One region of the Enterobacter sp. H2G27 genome, then DNA from elsewhere that is predicted to be linked to it. Evidence: predicted binding sites of a transcription regulator. Region 1 holds the regulator's gene; the other holds the start of a gene.

Region 1 (7,729 bases):
GGTGCTCATGTCTTGCTTCCTTTAACTTCTGTTACGGCATTCGTCTGACATTGTAGCGGTTCAGACTGGCATCGGAAAATAACATTTTTGTCACGTTTATACATTCTACCCCGAGTCACGAAAAGTTGCATTGCAAATGGTGTTTACCCCTGCCGCATTCAGGGTTTTGCTTAGGGAGCGGGCAAATGTGCGACAGAACGATGAATTTTTTTGCACTTGCTAACGAAACACGATTGTAGATTGAAAAATGCTATTAACTTTCTGGCTTTTTATAGATTAGAATCGACGGGCTTTGTAAATCACACGCGGGTATTATTGATGACCTGCATTTATCAGGGGACTGCCCAGTGGCGCGGATAAATAAAATCTCGATCACGCTCTGTGCTTTACTGTTTACTTCACTCACTTTCACGCCAGTGGCAAACGCCTCTCAGCAGGCGCGGCATTCTGCTGTACAAAAAAACCATCTGGTGAAAGCCACAGAACGTAAGAAAAAAACCACCGCTAAGAACGACAAGAAAAAAACACCGGCTCAGACGAAACAGACCGCTTCCAGCAAAACGAAAACAAAACCTTCCCGCACTGCCCACTCTGCCAAAAGTAAAGCTTCGCAAACCGCCGCTAACCTCGTTACTGAAAAATGCATCACGCGTAAAGGCCATAAGGCGAAATGCACGAAGGTCACCAAAATTGCGGAAGTGCATAAAGTGCGCGTACAGAAAGCGCAAAAAACCGCAATGAATAAACTGATGGGGCAGATTGGTAAACCTTATCACTGGGGTGGGACTTCGCCGCGTACCGGTTTTGACTGCAGCGGCCTCGTCTATTACGCCTATAAAGATCTGGTCAAGTTCCGCATTCCGCGCACCGCCAACGAAATGTACCACCTGCGCGATGCCTCACCGGTTGACCGCGGTGAGCTGGAAAATGGCGATCTGGTGTTCTTCCGCACCCAGGGCCGCGGGACGGCTGACCACGTTGGCGTCTATGTCGGCAACGGAAAATTCATCCAGTCTCCACGTAGCGGTCAGGATATTCAGATCACCTCTCTCAGTGAAGACTACTGGGTACGCCACTACGTCGGCGCACGCCGCGTGATGACGCCGAAAACCATTCGCTAACCCCTGCCCTGCCACACCCTTGGCAGGGTAAGTTCCTCTTTTGCATACCCTTTCAATTTGCTATCCTGTCCTTGTTGTCTGTGTGGTTATTGGCAACGCAAAATACAATAAGGAGAGAAGCAATGTCGTTCGAATTACCTGCACTACCGTATGCAAAAGACGCCCTGGCACCGCACATTTCTGCGGAAACCCTGGAATATCACTACGGCAAACATCACCAGACTTACGTCACCAACCTGAACAACCTGATCAAGGGCACCGATTTTGAAGGCAAAACGCTGGAAGAGATCGTCCGCAGCTCAGAAGGTGGCGTATTCAACAACGCCGCTCAGGTGTGGAACCATACCTTCTACTGGCACTGCCTGGCGCCGAATGCCGGCGGTGAACCTGCCGGTGAACTGGCTACCGCCATCAACGCCGCCTTTGGCAGCTTCGCGGACTTCAAGGCGAAATTCACCGATGCCGCCATCAAGAACTTCGGTTCAGGCTGGACGTGGCTGGTTAAAGAGGCGGATGGCAAACTGGCTATCGTATCCACCTCTAACGCGGGCACCCCGCTGACCACCAGCGCGAAGCCGCTGATGACCGTGGACGTATGGGAACACGCTTACTACATCGATTACCGTAACGCGCGCCCGAACTACCTGGAACACTTCTGGGCACTGGTTAACTGGGACTTTGTGGCGAAGAACTTCGCCGCGTAAAAGACACGCAGAAGGGTTCGCCCTTCTGCGTTTTTGGTTTATTCCGCAGCGCAGGCTGCTTCTGGCTGTTTACGACCCGACATCATCACCAACAGCAGGCCGAGCGCGGCAATGATTGCCCCCATCACCGGCACAAAGCTGTATCCCAGACCACCTGAAATAACGGCCCCACCGGCCGCCGCACCGAGCGCATTGCCCAGGTTAAAGGCACCGATATTGACCGAGGATGAGAGGCCCGGCGCTTCATGCGCAACACGCATCACGCGCATCTGCAGCGGTGGCACCACGGCGAACGTTGCTGCACCCCAGACGACCATCGCCATCGCGGCGCCAAACTCGTTACGCGCCAGCCACGGAATGGCGATCATGATGACAATCAGCAGGGTTAAGAAGCCCTTCAGCGTCCCGCTCACGGAACGGTCGGCAAATTTCCCGCCGAGATAGTTACCAATCGAGAAGCCCACGCCAATCAGCACCAGCATCGCGGTCACAAAGAGAGGCGTTGCGTGGGTGATATCGTGCAGTACCGGTGAAATATAGGTATAGAGGGTAAACATCGCCCCTGCCCCGAGAACGGTGGTAAGCAGTGCGGAAAGCACCTGCGGGCGCACCAGCACCGACAGCTCCTTACGCACTTCCGGACGTTCTCCGGCGCTGCCTTTCGGCAGGGAGAAGAACAATGCCACCATCGCGACCACGCCCAGCCCGGCCGTCGCCAGGAAAGACATACGCCAGCCGATCGCTTCTCCCAGCCAGGTTGCAGCAGGAACACCGCCGATGTTAGCGATGGTCAGACCCATAAACATGGTGGCCACGGCGCTCGCCTGCTTGTGTTTTGGCACCACGCTGGCAGCAACGACCGATCCCAGCCCAAAGAACGCGCCGTGGTTAAGGCTGGTCAGAATACGCGACAGCATCAGCGTGGTGTAGTCCGGCGAAATGGCCGATAGCACGTTGCCGAGGGTGAAAATCGCCATCAGGAAAATCAGCGCATTGCGGCGCGCGCGGTGCGAAAGGAGAAGCGTCATCAGCGGCGCCCCCACCATCACGCCGATAGCGTAGGCGCTGATCAACATGCCTGCCGCGGGGATCGAGACGTCCACGCCGCGGGCGATGACGGGCAGTAACCCCATCGGGGAGAATTCAGTGGTGCCAATCCCAAAAGCGCCAATCGCCAGGGCCAGCAGGGGAAAATTGATTTTCATGCGTCAACTCCGGATGCCGTGTCACGTGGTGACACAGAACAAAGAAGCGGAAAGCATGACATCAATCACAAAAAATGAGAAGTTAACAAAATGGCAAAAGATTTTTGCCAGAGAAGTAACAATCCGGGGAGTCGGGAGGGAGAAGGCTCTCCCTCCGCGTAAATCAGTGCAGCGCAGCCGTCAGACCGGCCACAACAATCAGAGCCAGCACAACAACGGTGGTGAACAGCGAAAACTTAAGATCGGAACTCATCAATTTTTCTCCTTTTAATCCCCACACGAAAAGTGAGCTTGCTCATTTTTGCACAGATTACGTCAAAAATCTTCCTGGATTTATACTGATAACCACTTTACCTCTTCCCCTTTTCATCAAGATAGGACAAAATTCCACGCTAAATTTATTAGCGTACCGGCCATTGACCCCCTCCTGACGTCCCGTGTCGTTTTCCCGGCGTGCCGCAATTCAACATTGCGAGATAAGGGTGAGAGAAGGCAAACGTTTACCTTCAAGTTTTTCAGGAGCTTAGGATATGGTCTGGAGTGACATTTAATGGCAACAATTAAAGACGTAGCAAAACGCGCAAACGTTTCCACCACAACCGTATCACATGTAATTAACAAAACCCGCTTTGTGGCGGAAGAGACGCGCAACGCCGTCTGGGCAGCGATCAAAGAGCTGCACTATTCGCCAAGTGCGGTTGCGCGTAGCCTCAAGGTTAATCACACCAAATCCATTGGATTGCTGGCAACCAGCAGTGAAGCGGCCTATTTTGCCGAGATCATTGAAGCGGTCGAAAAGAACTGCTTCCAGAAAGGCTATACCCTGATTCTGGGCAACGCGTGGAACAGCATTGAAAAACAGCGTGCCTACCTGTCGATGATGGCGCAAAAGCGCGTTGATGGCCTGCTGGTAATGTGCTCCGAGTATCCGGAGTCAGTGCTGTCGATGCTGGAAGAGTATCGCCATATTCCGATGGTGGTGATGGACTGGGGCGAAGCGCGCGCAGACTTCACCGATTCCGTTATCGATAACGCTTTTGAAGGCGGCTATATGGCCGGTCGTTATTTGATCGAACGCGGTCACCGCGAGATTGGCGTGATCCCGGGTCCGCTGGAGCGCAACACCGGGGCGGGCCGTCTTGCCGGTTTTATGAAAGCGATGGAAGAAGCGCTGATCAACGTGCCGGAAAACTGGATCGTGCAGGGCGACTTTGAGCCGGAATCAGGCTACCGCGCGATGCAGCAGATCGTTTCCCAGCCGCACCGTCCGACCGCCGTTTTCTGCGGGGGTGACATCATGGCCATGGGCGCGCTCTGCGCCGCCGATGAGCTGGGTCTGCGCGTACCGCAGGATATTTCCGTGATCGGGTATGACAACGTGCGTAACGCGCGCTTCTTCACCCCAGCGCTGACCACCATTCACCAGCCGAAAGATTCGCTGGGCGAAACGGCCTTCAATATGCTGCTCGACAGGATCGTCAACAAGCGCGAAGAGTCGCAGTCCATTGAAGTTCACCCGCGCCTGATTGAACGCCGTTCCGTTGCGGACGGTCCGTTCCGCGACTACCGTCGTTAATCCCTTTACGGGGCCAGCTACGCTGGCTCCCGTAACCATTCCCGGTTCAGCGTTTCGCTGTCCCCCAGATAATCCAGCAGCCAGGCCATGGCGGGCGAGACATCATTTTGTTGCCAGGTCAGGCAGCAGGCCGCGTCCGGGAACGGATTTTCCAGCGTCAGTTCAACCCATTCGCCGGTATCGATGCGCGGACGCGCAAAATGAACGGGCACCATCGCGACGCACAGTCCGGCACTGAGGCACGTCGCCGACGATTCCCAGTCCGGAGCCACCACCCGCCGCTGGTTGTCCAGAAGCCAGGTGATACGCTTGGGCAATGAACGGGACGTATCCTCCAGCACCAGCGAGGGCCAGTTGCGCAGCGTATCGTCGCTAAGCGGCCCGTCCATCGCTGCCAGAGGATGATCGCTGGCCACCACGCATTTCCAGCTCAGCATCCCCATGTCGCGAAAGGCGTAACGTCCCCCGACCGGGATCGCCTGCGTCGCGCCAATCGCCATCTCCGCCCTGCCGTCCGCCAGCGCATCCCACACCCCGTTGAACACCTCCTGCGAGACCCGCAGCTCAACGTCAGAGAAATGACGATAGAAATCGACAATCATCTGTCGGGTGCGTTCCGGCTTCACGATGTTATCCACCGCGATGGAAAGATGTCCCCGCCAGCCGTTGGCGATCTGCTGGCACTGTTCGCGGGTGATCTGCATTTTTTTGATAACAGAACGCCCTTCCTTCAAAAACCACGCCCCGGCGGGCGTCAATTCCACGTCACGATGCCGCCGCTCAAACAGCGGAACCGCCAGCCACTCCTCCAGTTGACGCACCGTGTAGCTGATGGCCGAAGGGACGCGGTGCAGCTCCTGCGCCGCACCGCTGAAGCTGCCGTTACGCGCGACAGCATCGACCACTTCAAGAGAATAATCTGACCACATTTTCTGCCTGCAAAAAATTTGAATGCACCCGCCAAATATTAGCGTTTCACAAGCGGCTTTGCACTCCCTACACTCAGCGCCAATGTATACCTGCCTCCTCAGGAGAATAAAATAATGCAACCCAGGAACGGTTTTTTAGTCTGGCTCGGCGGCTTAAGCGTGCTGGGCTTTTTGGCCACCGATATGTACCTGCCGGCTTTTGCCGCGATGCAGGAAGATTTGCAAACCCCCGCTGCCGCCATCAGTGCCAGCCTGAGTTTGTTCCTCGCCGGTTTTGCTTTTGCACAGCTGCTCTGGGGACCGCTCTCGGATCGCTTTGGTCGTAAACCGGTACTGCTGCTGGGTCTGGCCATTTTTGCCGTGGGCTGCCTGGGGATGTTATGGGTACGCGACGCCACCTGGCTGCTGGTGCTGCGCTTCGTTCAGGCCGTGGGCGTCTGTGCCGCGGCCGTGACCTGGCAGGCGCTGGTGACCGACTACTACCCGGCTAACCGCACAAACCGTATTTTCGCCACCATTATGCCGCTGGTGGGCCTCTCCCCTGCCCTGGCTCCGCTGCTGGGCAGCTGGATCCTCGCGCACTTTGACTGGCAGGCCATTTTTGCCACGCTGTTTGCCATCACGCTGGTGCTGATGCTGCCGGCGTTTGCCCTCAAGCCTGCGCATAAAAAAGAGGCGCATGCCGACGCGAAGCCGATTACCTTCACCTCACTGTTGAGCGCCAAAGCGTATCGCGGGAATGTCCTGATCTATGCCGCCTGCTCGGCAAGCTTCTTCGCATGGCTCACCGGCTCGCCGTTCATTCTGCACGATATGGGCTACAGCCCGGCAGCCATCGGCCTGAGCTATGTTCCGCAGACAATCGCGTTCCTTGTGGGCGGGTACGGCTGTCGCGCGGCGCTGCAAAAATGGGAAGGCCAGCAGATGCTGCCGTGGCTGCTGGTGCTGTATGCGCTGAGCGTCATCGGGACCTGGGCCGTTGGCTTTATTCCGGGTGCCGGTCTGGCCGAAATTTTGATCCCGTTCTGCGTGATGGCCATTGCGAACGGGGCGATTTACCCTATCGTTGTGGCGCAGGCGCTGCGTCCATTCCCGCAGGCAACAGGCCGCGCCGCCGCGCTGCAGAACACCCTGCAGCTGGGTTTGTGCTTCCTGGCAAGCCTGGTGGTCTCGGCGCTGATTGCTACGCCGCTTTTGACCACCACCAGCGTGATGCTGTTCACCGTAGCGCTGGCGGTATTGGGCTATCGCATGCAGGCCTCCGCGCAGCGTGAGCAGGATAACGGTGCTCAGGTGGAAACCTCGCATGCCTGATTGCGCCAGAAATCATGTTATATTTCAGTGATTAGGTTGCTAACAATTTTCTATTGAATCACCAAATTTTGAAGCCTATACTAAATTTGGTTCGATTAAATACGATAAATATTAAGTGTTAACGGGAGCCGGAGTGCTCCCGTTTTACCATGGAAGGCATTTCGGCAAGGGTTATCTCCCTTCCTCTGTTCTACGTCGGATACTAGCCTCGCGGTATTTACCGTGAGATTTCTCACAAACCAAAAAAAGCGTCTACGCTGTTTTAAGGTTCTGATCACAGTAGGGTGATGGAGAAGCTATGAGTTCATCGTGTATAGAAGAAGTCAGCGTTCCGGACGATAACTGGTCCCGGATCGTCAGTGAACTGTTAGGTCGAGCAGGCATCACTATCAATGGATCATCGCCATCCGATCCTCAGGTTAAACATCCCGACTTTTTTAAACGCGTGTTGCGGGAAGGGTCGTTAGGCCTGGGAGAAAGCTACATGGACGGCTGGTGGGAGTGTGAACGTCTGGATACCTTTTTCGCCAGCGTGTTGCGTGCCGGTCTTGAAAATCAACTCCCTCGCAACCTGAAAGACACCCTGCGCGTCGCCTCTGCCCGACTTTTCAATCTCCAGAGTAAAAAACGCGCGTGGATCGTTGGCAAAGAACATTACGATCTTGGCAACGATTTGTTCAGCCGTATGCTGGACCCTTTCATGCAATACTCCTGCGCCTACTGGAAAGAGGCCTCGACGCTTGAAGAGGCTCAGCAGGCCAAGCTGCGTCTGATCAGTGAAAAACTGCAGCTACAGCCCGGCATGCGCGTGCTGGATATCGGTTGCGGCTGGGGCGGGCTGGCGTATTTTATGGCGAAGCACTATGGCGTCAGCGTGGTC
Region 2 (7,729 bases), 1.3 Mb from region 1:
CGTCGGCGGGCGCCTGCAAAAGCGCCTGGAAGCGTTAGGGATCCGCACGCTGCTGTGCGATCCGCCGCGCAAAGACAACGGCGAGGACGGGGATTTCCGCTCGCTGGACGAGCTGGTTGAACAGTGTGACGTGCTGACGTTCCACACGCCGCTGTTTAAAGAGGGTCCGTATAAGTCGCTGCATCTTGCCGATGAGGCGCTCATTCGCCGTCTGAAGGCTGGCACTATTCTGATAAATGCCTGTCGTGGTCCGGTAGTCGATAACGCCGCCTTGCTGACGTGTCTGAACGAAGGACAAGATCTCAGCGTGGTGCTGGACGTCTGGGAGCCGGAGCCGGACCTCAACGTTGAGCTGCTTAACAAGGTGGACGTGGGCACCGCGCATATCGCCGGTTATACCCTCGAAGGGAAAGCCCGCGGCACGACGCAGGTCTTCGAGGCCTACAGCGCGTTTATCGGCCATCCGCAGCAGGTGGCGCTGGATACCTTACTCCCCGCACCTGAATTTGGCCGCATTACTCTCCACGGCCCGCTCGATCAGGCAACGCTGAAAAGGCTGGTGCATTTGGTGTATGATGTGCGCCGCGATGATGCGCTGCTGCGTAAAGTGGCGGGGATCCCGGGCGAGTTTGATAAGCTGCGCAAGAACTACGTTGAGCGCCGCGAGTGGTCTTCCCTGTATGTGATGTGCGACGACGCCCCGGCGGCGACGCTGCTGCACAAGCTGGGGTTTAACGCCGTTCATCACCCGGCGCATTAATGTCTTCTTAATGCTCCCTGTCGGATACTCCGACAGGGACGCTTTTTTATTTCTGGAGTAAACCACCATGTCTGAAGGCTGGAACATTGCCATTTTAGGTGCCACGGGTGCCGTGGGCGAAGCCCTGCTCGAAACGCTTGCTGAGCGTCAGTTCCCGGTGGGCGATATCTATGCGCTGGCGCGTACCGATAGCGCGGGTGAGCATCTGCGTTTTAACAGTAAATCCGTCATGGTTCAGGATGCGGCGGCGTTCGACTGGACGCAGGCGCAGCTGGCGTTTTTCGCTGCAGGTGCTGAAGCCACTGCGGCGTACGTTGAAGAGGCGACCAACGCAGGCTGCCTGGTGATTGACCTGAGCGGCCTGTTCTCCATGGAGCCGGATGTGCCGCTGGTGGTGCCGGACGTGAACACGTTTGTGCTGGCTGACTACCGCAACCGTAACGTCATTGCGGTGCCGAACAGCCTGACCAGCCAGCTGCTGACTGCACTGAAACCGCTGATCGACGACGGCGGCCTGTCGCGCATTACCGTCACCAGCCTGCTGTCGGCGTCCGCAAACGGCAAAAAGGCCGTTGACGCGCTGGCCGGGCAGAGCGCGAAGCTGCTGAACGGCATTCCAATTGATGAAGATGATTTCTTTGGCCGCCAGCTGGCGTTCAACATGCTGCCGCTATTGCCGGATCGCGAGGGCTCCGTGCGCGAAGAGCGCCGTATCGTCGATGAGGTGCGTAAAATTCTGCAGGACGATGGCCTGATGATCTCCGCAAGCGTCGTACAGTCCCCGGTCTTCTACGGTCATGCGCAGATGGTCGGCTTTGAAGCGCTGCGTCCGCTGGCTGCAGAAGAGGCGAGCGATGCGTTTGGCCGCGGGGAAGACATCGTCCTCTCTGAAGAGAGCGAGTTCCCGACCCAGGTAGGCGATGCTACCGGTAGCGCGCATCTTTCCGTTGGCTGCGTGCGTAACGACTACGGTATGCCGGAGCAGGTCCAGTTCTGGTCCGTTGCCGACAACGTTCGCTTCGGCGGCGCGCTGATGGCGGTCAAGATCGCTGAAAAACTGGTGCAGGAGTACCTGTACTGATGTCAGACGTGGAACAAACGCCGGTTCATAAAATTGCCCTCGGTATTGAATACGACGGCAGTAAATATTATGGATGGCAGCGTCAAAATGAGGTGCGCAGCGTTCAGGAGAAGCTGGAGAAAGCGCTCTCTCAGGTGGCAAACGAGCCGATTAACGTCCTGTGCGCAGGCCGTACGGATGCCGGCGTTCACGGCACGGGGCAGGTGGTTCACTTTGAAACCACCGCCGTGCGTAAGGATGCCGCCTGGACGCTGGGCGTAAATGCGAATTTACCTGGTGACATTGCGGTGCGCTGGGTGAAAGCTGTGCCGGATGATTTTCACGCGCGCTTCAGCGCCACGGCGCGCCGTTACCGCTACGTCATCTACAATCAGCGCCTGCGTCCGGCTGTGTTAAGCCAGGGCGTGACGCATTTTTATGAACCGCTCGACGCAGAACGTATGCATCGCGCGGCGCAGTGTCTGATTGGTGAAAATGACTTTACGTCGTTTCGTGCGGTGCAGTGTCAATCCCGTACGCCGTGGCGCAACGTCATGCACATCAACGTCAGCCGTTTTGGCGCGTATGTGGTGGTGGATATCAAAGCCAATGCCTTTGTACATCATATGGTTCGGAATATTGTGGGCAGCCTGATGGAAGTAGGTGCCGGACACCAGCCGGAGAGCTGGATTGCAGACCTGCTGGCAGCGAAGGACAGAACGCTTGCGGCAGCCACGGCGAAAGCGGAAGGATTGTATCTGGTCTCAGTAGACTATCCGGAACGATTTGACCTGCCGAAACCGCCAATGGGCCCGCTGTTTTTAGCGGACTAAACAAAGGTGCAATAAGGGCTTAGACAATATGGACGTAATACGTTTTCTGATTGATTTCATTTTGCATATTGATGTTCACCTGGCGGAGCTGGTCGCGCAGTACGGCGTCTGGGTTTACGCCATTCTGTTCCTCATTCTGTTTTGTGAAACCGGTCTGGTCGTTACCCCATTCCTGCCAGGGGATTCACTGCTGTTCGTTGCCGGGGCGTTATCGGCGTTACCCACCAATGACCTGAACGTGCATCTTATGGTTGTGCTGATGGTAATTGCCGCCATTGTCGGTGATGCGGTCAACTATACGATTGGTCGCGTATTCGGTGAGCGGCTTTTCAGCAATCCGGATTCGAAAATTTTCCGTCGCAGCTATTTAGATAAAACCCATGCGTTTTATGAACGCCATGGCGGTAAAACCATTATCCTTGCGCGTTTTGTGCCTATTGTGCGCACATTTGCACCGTTTGTGGCGGGAATGGGACATATGTCCTATCGTCATTTTGCCATGTATAACGTCGTGGGGGCGCTGCTGTGGGTACTGCTGTTTACCTACGCAGGCTACCTGTTTGGCGATCTCCCTGTGGTTCAGGAAAACCTTAAGTTACTGATTGTAGCGATTATTGTGCTTTCCGTACTGCCTGGCGTTATCGAAATTATTCGTCACAAACGTGCGGCGGCAAAACAAGCGAAGTAAATGCACGCTGGCGGTTCGACCACTTTTTTATCCAAAGTTTCGGGCTGTTATGTTTTAATGTGCAACATTCATGGTCTGTTGGAGGCAAAAATGGCATTATTCGCCTCTTATAGCAAAACTGGCATACGACCAGGTTCAGGCAGAAAGGTTATCAATGAGCTGGATTGAACGAATTAAAAGCAACATTACCCCAACGCGCAAAGCGAGCATTCCTGAAGGGGTATGGACGAAGTGTGATAGCTGCGGTCAGGTTCTGTATCGCGCAGAGCTGGAACGCAACCTTGAGGTGTGTCCGAAGTGTGACCACCATATGCGTATGTCGGCGCGCAACCGCCTGCATAGCCTGCTGGACGAAGGTTCTCTGGTAGAACTGGGCAGCGAGCTTGAGCCAAAAGACGTGCTGAAGTTCCGCGATTCCAAGAAATATAAAGATCGTCTGGCCTCCGCACAGAAAGAGACCGGCGAGAAAGACGCGCTGGTCGTCATGAAAGGCACCCTGCATGGGATGCCGGTTGTTGCCGCTGCGTTTGAGTTCTCCTTTATGGGCGGCTCAATGGGCTCCGTGGTTGGTGCGCGCTTCGTGCGTGCCGTTGAGCAGGCGCTGGAAGACAACTGTCCGCTGATCTGTTTCTCTGCCTCCGGCGGAGCACGTATGCAGGAAGCGCTGATGTCCCTGATGCAGATGGCTAAAACCTCTGCAGCGCTGGCGAAGATGCAGGAGCGCGGTCTGCCGTACATCTCCGTGCTGACCGACCCAACCATGGGAGGCGTCTCCGCGAGCTTCGCGATGCTGGGCGACCTGAACGTCGCTGAGCCAAAAGCGCTGATCGGCTTTGCGGGTCCTCGCGTTATCGAGCAGACCGTTCGTGAAAAACTGCCGCCGGGCTTCCAGCGCAGTGAGTTCCTCATCGAGAAAGGCGCCATCGACATGATCGTCCGCCGTCCGGAAATGCGCCTGAAGCTGGCGAGCATCCTGGCGAAGCTGATGAATCTGCCAGCGCCAAACCCGGATGAGCCGCGCGAAGGCGTGGTGGTACCGGATCAGGAACCCGAGGCCTGATAACTGAAAAGGGCAGGGCCGGTTGGCGCTGCCCTTTTGCTTTCTAATCTGTTAATGACAACCGGGCATTATGGAAAATAAAAGCATTCCCCAAGCCACGTCGCCCCTGGCCGCGTGGCTTTCTTATCTGGAAAACCTGCACAGTAAAACCATCGATATGGGGCTTGAACGGGTGAGCCAGGTTGCCGCGCGTCTTGATGTGCTCAAACCGGCACCTTTCGTGTTCACCGTCGCAGGGACCAACGGTAAAGGCACGACCTGCCGCACGCTGGAGTCCGTCCTGATGTCGGCCGGTTACAGGGTAGGCGTTTATAGCTCTCCACATCTGGTCCGCTACACCGAGCGGGTTCGCGTGCAAAATCGCGAACTACCGGAATCCGCGCATACGGCGTCGTTCGCGGAAATTGAAGCCGCGCGCGGTGAGATCTCATTAACCTATTTTGAATACGGCACCCTGTCGGCCCTGTGGCTGTTTAAACAGGCGCAGATGGATGTGGTGATCCTTGAGGTTGGCCTCGGGGGACGTCTTGATGCAACCAATATCGTGGATGCAGATGTGGCGGTGGTCACCAGCATCGCGCTGGATCATATCGACTGGCTGGGTCCGGATCGTGAAAGCATTGGCCGCGAGAAGGCCGGTATTTTCCGCGCAAATAAACCCGCCGTGGTCGGCGAGCCGGATATGCCACACACCATTGCTGACGTAGCAAACGAGAAGGGCGCGCGTCTGCTGCGCCGCGGCGTTGACTGGCAGTATGAGGTTCAGAACAACGGCTGGCGCTTTAGCGACGCGCAGGGGGCACTGGATAACTTGCCGTTGCCGCAGGTTCCGCAGCCGAACGCGGCCACCGCGCTGGCGGCACTGCGCGCCAGCGGATTGGTGGTGAGCGAGCAGGCAATCCGCAACGGCATTCAGAGCGCAATTCTGCCCGGGCGTTTCCAGATTGTCAGCGAGTCACCGCGCCTGATTCTGGACGTGGCGCATAACCCGCATGCGGCGGCGTATCTCGCGGGACGTCTCAAATCGTTACCAAAAACCGGGCGCGTGCTGGCGGTTATCGGTATGCTTCATGATAAAGATATCGGCGGGACGCTGGCCTGCATGGAGAGTGTGGTCGATAGCTGGTATTGTGCTCCTCTGGAAGGGCCGCGCGGCGCGACGGCCGAGCAGTTGATGGAACATCTCGGCAAAGGCGCAATCTACAGTAGCGTGGCTCAGGCCTGGCATGCCGCGATGGCGGATGCTAAACCAGAAGATACCGTGCTGGTGTGTGGTTCATTCCACACGGTGGCACATGTCATGGAAGTGATGGACGCGGGGAGAACCGGTGGCGAGTAAGTTTCAGAACCGTTTAACAGGAACCATTGTGCTGGTCGCGCTCGGGGTGATTATTCTTCCCGGGCTGCTCGACGGGCAGAAAAAGCATTATCAGGATGAGTTTGCCGCTATTCCGCTGGTGCCTAAACCGGGTGACCGCGATGAGCCGGATATGCTGCCCGCGGCGACGCAGGCGCTGCCTGCTCAGCCACCGGAAGGCGCGGCGGAAGAGGTGCGCGCGGGCGATGCCGCAGCACCGTCGCTCGATCCGTCTCGCCTGGCGGCAGCGAGCAGCAGCGATATCGATCCGGTGCCGGTAGAGCAGCCTAAACCGGTTGAAAAACCGAAGCCGGTTGAGAAGCCGCAGCCGAAACCGCAGCGCGATAAAACGGCAGAACAGCTCGCCGCGGCGTCAGAAACCCCACCGCCAGCAAAACCGGCGCAGCAGGAAGCTGCTGCCCCAACGGGTAAAGCCTACGTGGTGCAGCTCGGTGCGCTGAAAAACGCCGACAAAGTCAACGAGGTCGTGAGCAAACTGAGAAGTGCGGGATACCGTGTTTACACTTCACCTTCCACGCCGGTGCAGGGTAAAATTACCCGTATCCTCGTGGGGCCAGAAGCGTCTAAAGACAAACTGAAAGGGTCGCTGGGTGAGCTGAAGCAGATCTCCGGTCTGAGCGGTGTGGTGATGGGCTACAGCGCAAACTAAGTACGACCTGCTCCTTTAAGAGAGAGGCGATAAGCCACGGCGTTGAACATTTTTTCAGCGCCTTTTTTATTTACGCGCGGGAAGGAAATCCCTACGCAAACGTTTTCTTTTTCTGTTAGAATTCGCCCCGAACTGGATGACAGGGCGTTTAATCGTGGGACACATATGGTCTGGATTGATTACGCCATCATAGCGGTGATTGGTTTTTCCTGTCTGGTTAGCCTGATCCGTGGCTTTGTTCGTGAAGCGTTATCGCTGGTGACTTGGGGTTGTGCTTTCTTTGTCGCCAGTCATTACTACACTTACCTGTCTGTCTGGTTCACGGGCTTTGAAGATGAACTGGTCCGAAACGGAATTGCCATCGCGGTGCTGTTTATCGCAACGCTGATTGTCGGCGCTATCGTGAATTACGTGATAGGTCAGCTGGTCGAGAAAACCGGTCTGTCAGGAACGGACAGGGTGCTCGGGATCTGTTTCGGAGCGTTGCGAGGCGTGCTGATTGTGGCCGCGATCCTGTTCTTCCTGGATACCTTCACCGGGTTCTCCAAAAGCGAAGACTGGCAGAAATCGCAGCTCATTCCAGAGTTCAGCTTCATCATCAGATGGTTCTTTGACTATCTGCAAAGCTCGTCGAGTTTTTTGCCCAGGGCATAAACCCTGAGATGTGGCTTAACGAGGAAAAGACGAATGTGCGGTATTGTCGGTATCGCCGGTTTCATGCCGGTAAACCAGTCGATTTATGACGCGTTAACGGTGCTTCAGCACCGTGGGCAGGATGCTGCGGGTATCATCACCATTGATGCAAACAACTGCTTCCGTTTACGCAAGGCGAATGGCCTGGTAAACGATGTGTTTGAAGCCCGCCATATGCAGCGTCTGCAAGGTAATATGGGGATCGGTCACGTTCGTTATCCTACTGCTGGCAGTTCCAGCGCCTCCGAGGCACAGCCTTTCTACGTCAACTCACCGTATGGCATCACCCTTGCCCATAACGGCAACCTGACGAACGCACATGAGCTGCGTAAAAAGCTGTTCGAAGAGAAACGTCGCCACATTAACACCACCTCTGATTCTGAAATCCTGCTCAATGTGTTTGCCAGCGAGCTGGATAACTTCCGTCACTACCCGCTGGAAGCAGACAACATCTTTGCCGCGATTGCCGCGACAAACCGTCAGATCCGCGGCGCGTACGCCTGCGTTGCGATGATCATCGGTCACGGTATGGTCGCCTTCCGCGATCCAAACGGCATTCGTCCGCTGGTGCTCGGTAAGCGCGACCTTGGCGATGGCCGTACTGAATA

The links. Region 1 encodes PurR, which represses purine synthesis genes. Its sites were predicted from a motif close to CANGCAAACGTTTGCNTG; they were not measured.
Region 2: cvpA (colicin V production protein) is a predicted target of PurR. The motif match lies at 6,521-6,538, and genes of this name have one in related genera.

Annotation. Positions count from the first base shown of each region.
Region 1 covers NZ_JBSVSI010000001.1:1,630,979-1,638,707, reverse strand. Annotated here, with positions in the region: gene grxD (monothiol glutaredoxin 4) at 1-9, opposite strand, end outside; gene ACW9E7_RS07790 (C40 family peptidase) at 348-1,121, shown strand; gene sodB (superoxide dismutase [Fe]) at 1,244-1,825, shown strand; gene ACW9E7_RS07780 (MFS transporter) at 1,864-3,030, opposite strand; gene cydH (cytochrome bd-I oxidase subunit CydH) at 3,194-3,283, opposite strand; gene purR (HTH-type transcriptional repressor PurR) at 3,581-4,606, shown strand; gene punR (DNA-binding transcriptional activator PunR) at 4,624-5,535, opposite strand; gene punC (purine nucleoside transporter PunC) at 5,650-6,849, shown strand; gene cfa (cyclopropane fatty acyl phospholipid synthase) at 7,148-7,729, shown strand, end outside.
Region 2 covers NZ_JBSVSI010000001.1:2,914,943-2,922,671, reverse strand. Annotated here, with positions in the region: gene pdxB (4-phosphoerythronate dehydrogenase PdxB) at 1-760, shown strand, start outside; gene ACW9E7_RS13790 (aspartate-semialdehyde dehydrogenase) at 828-1,841, shown strand; gene truA (tRNA pseudouridine(38-40) synthase TruA) at 1,841-2,653, shown strand; gene ACW9E7_RS13780 (DedA family protein) at 2,682-3,341, shown strand; gene accD (acetyl-CoA carboxylase, carboxyltransferase subunit beta) at 3,496-4,401, shown strand; gene folC (bifunctional tetrahydrofolate synthase/dihydrofolate synthase) at 4,472-5,740, shown strand; gene dedD (cell division protein DedD) at 5,730-6,428, shown strand; gene cvpA (colicin V production protein) at 6,594-7,082, shown strand; gene purF (amidophosphoribosyltransferase) at 7,116-7,729, shown strand, end outside.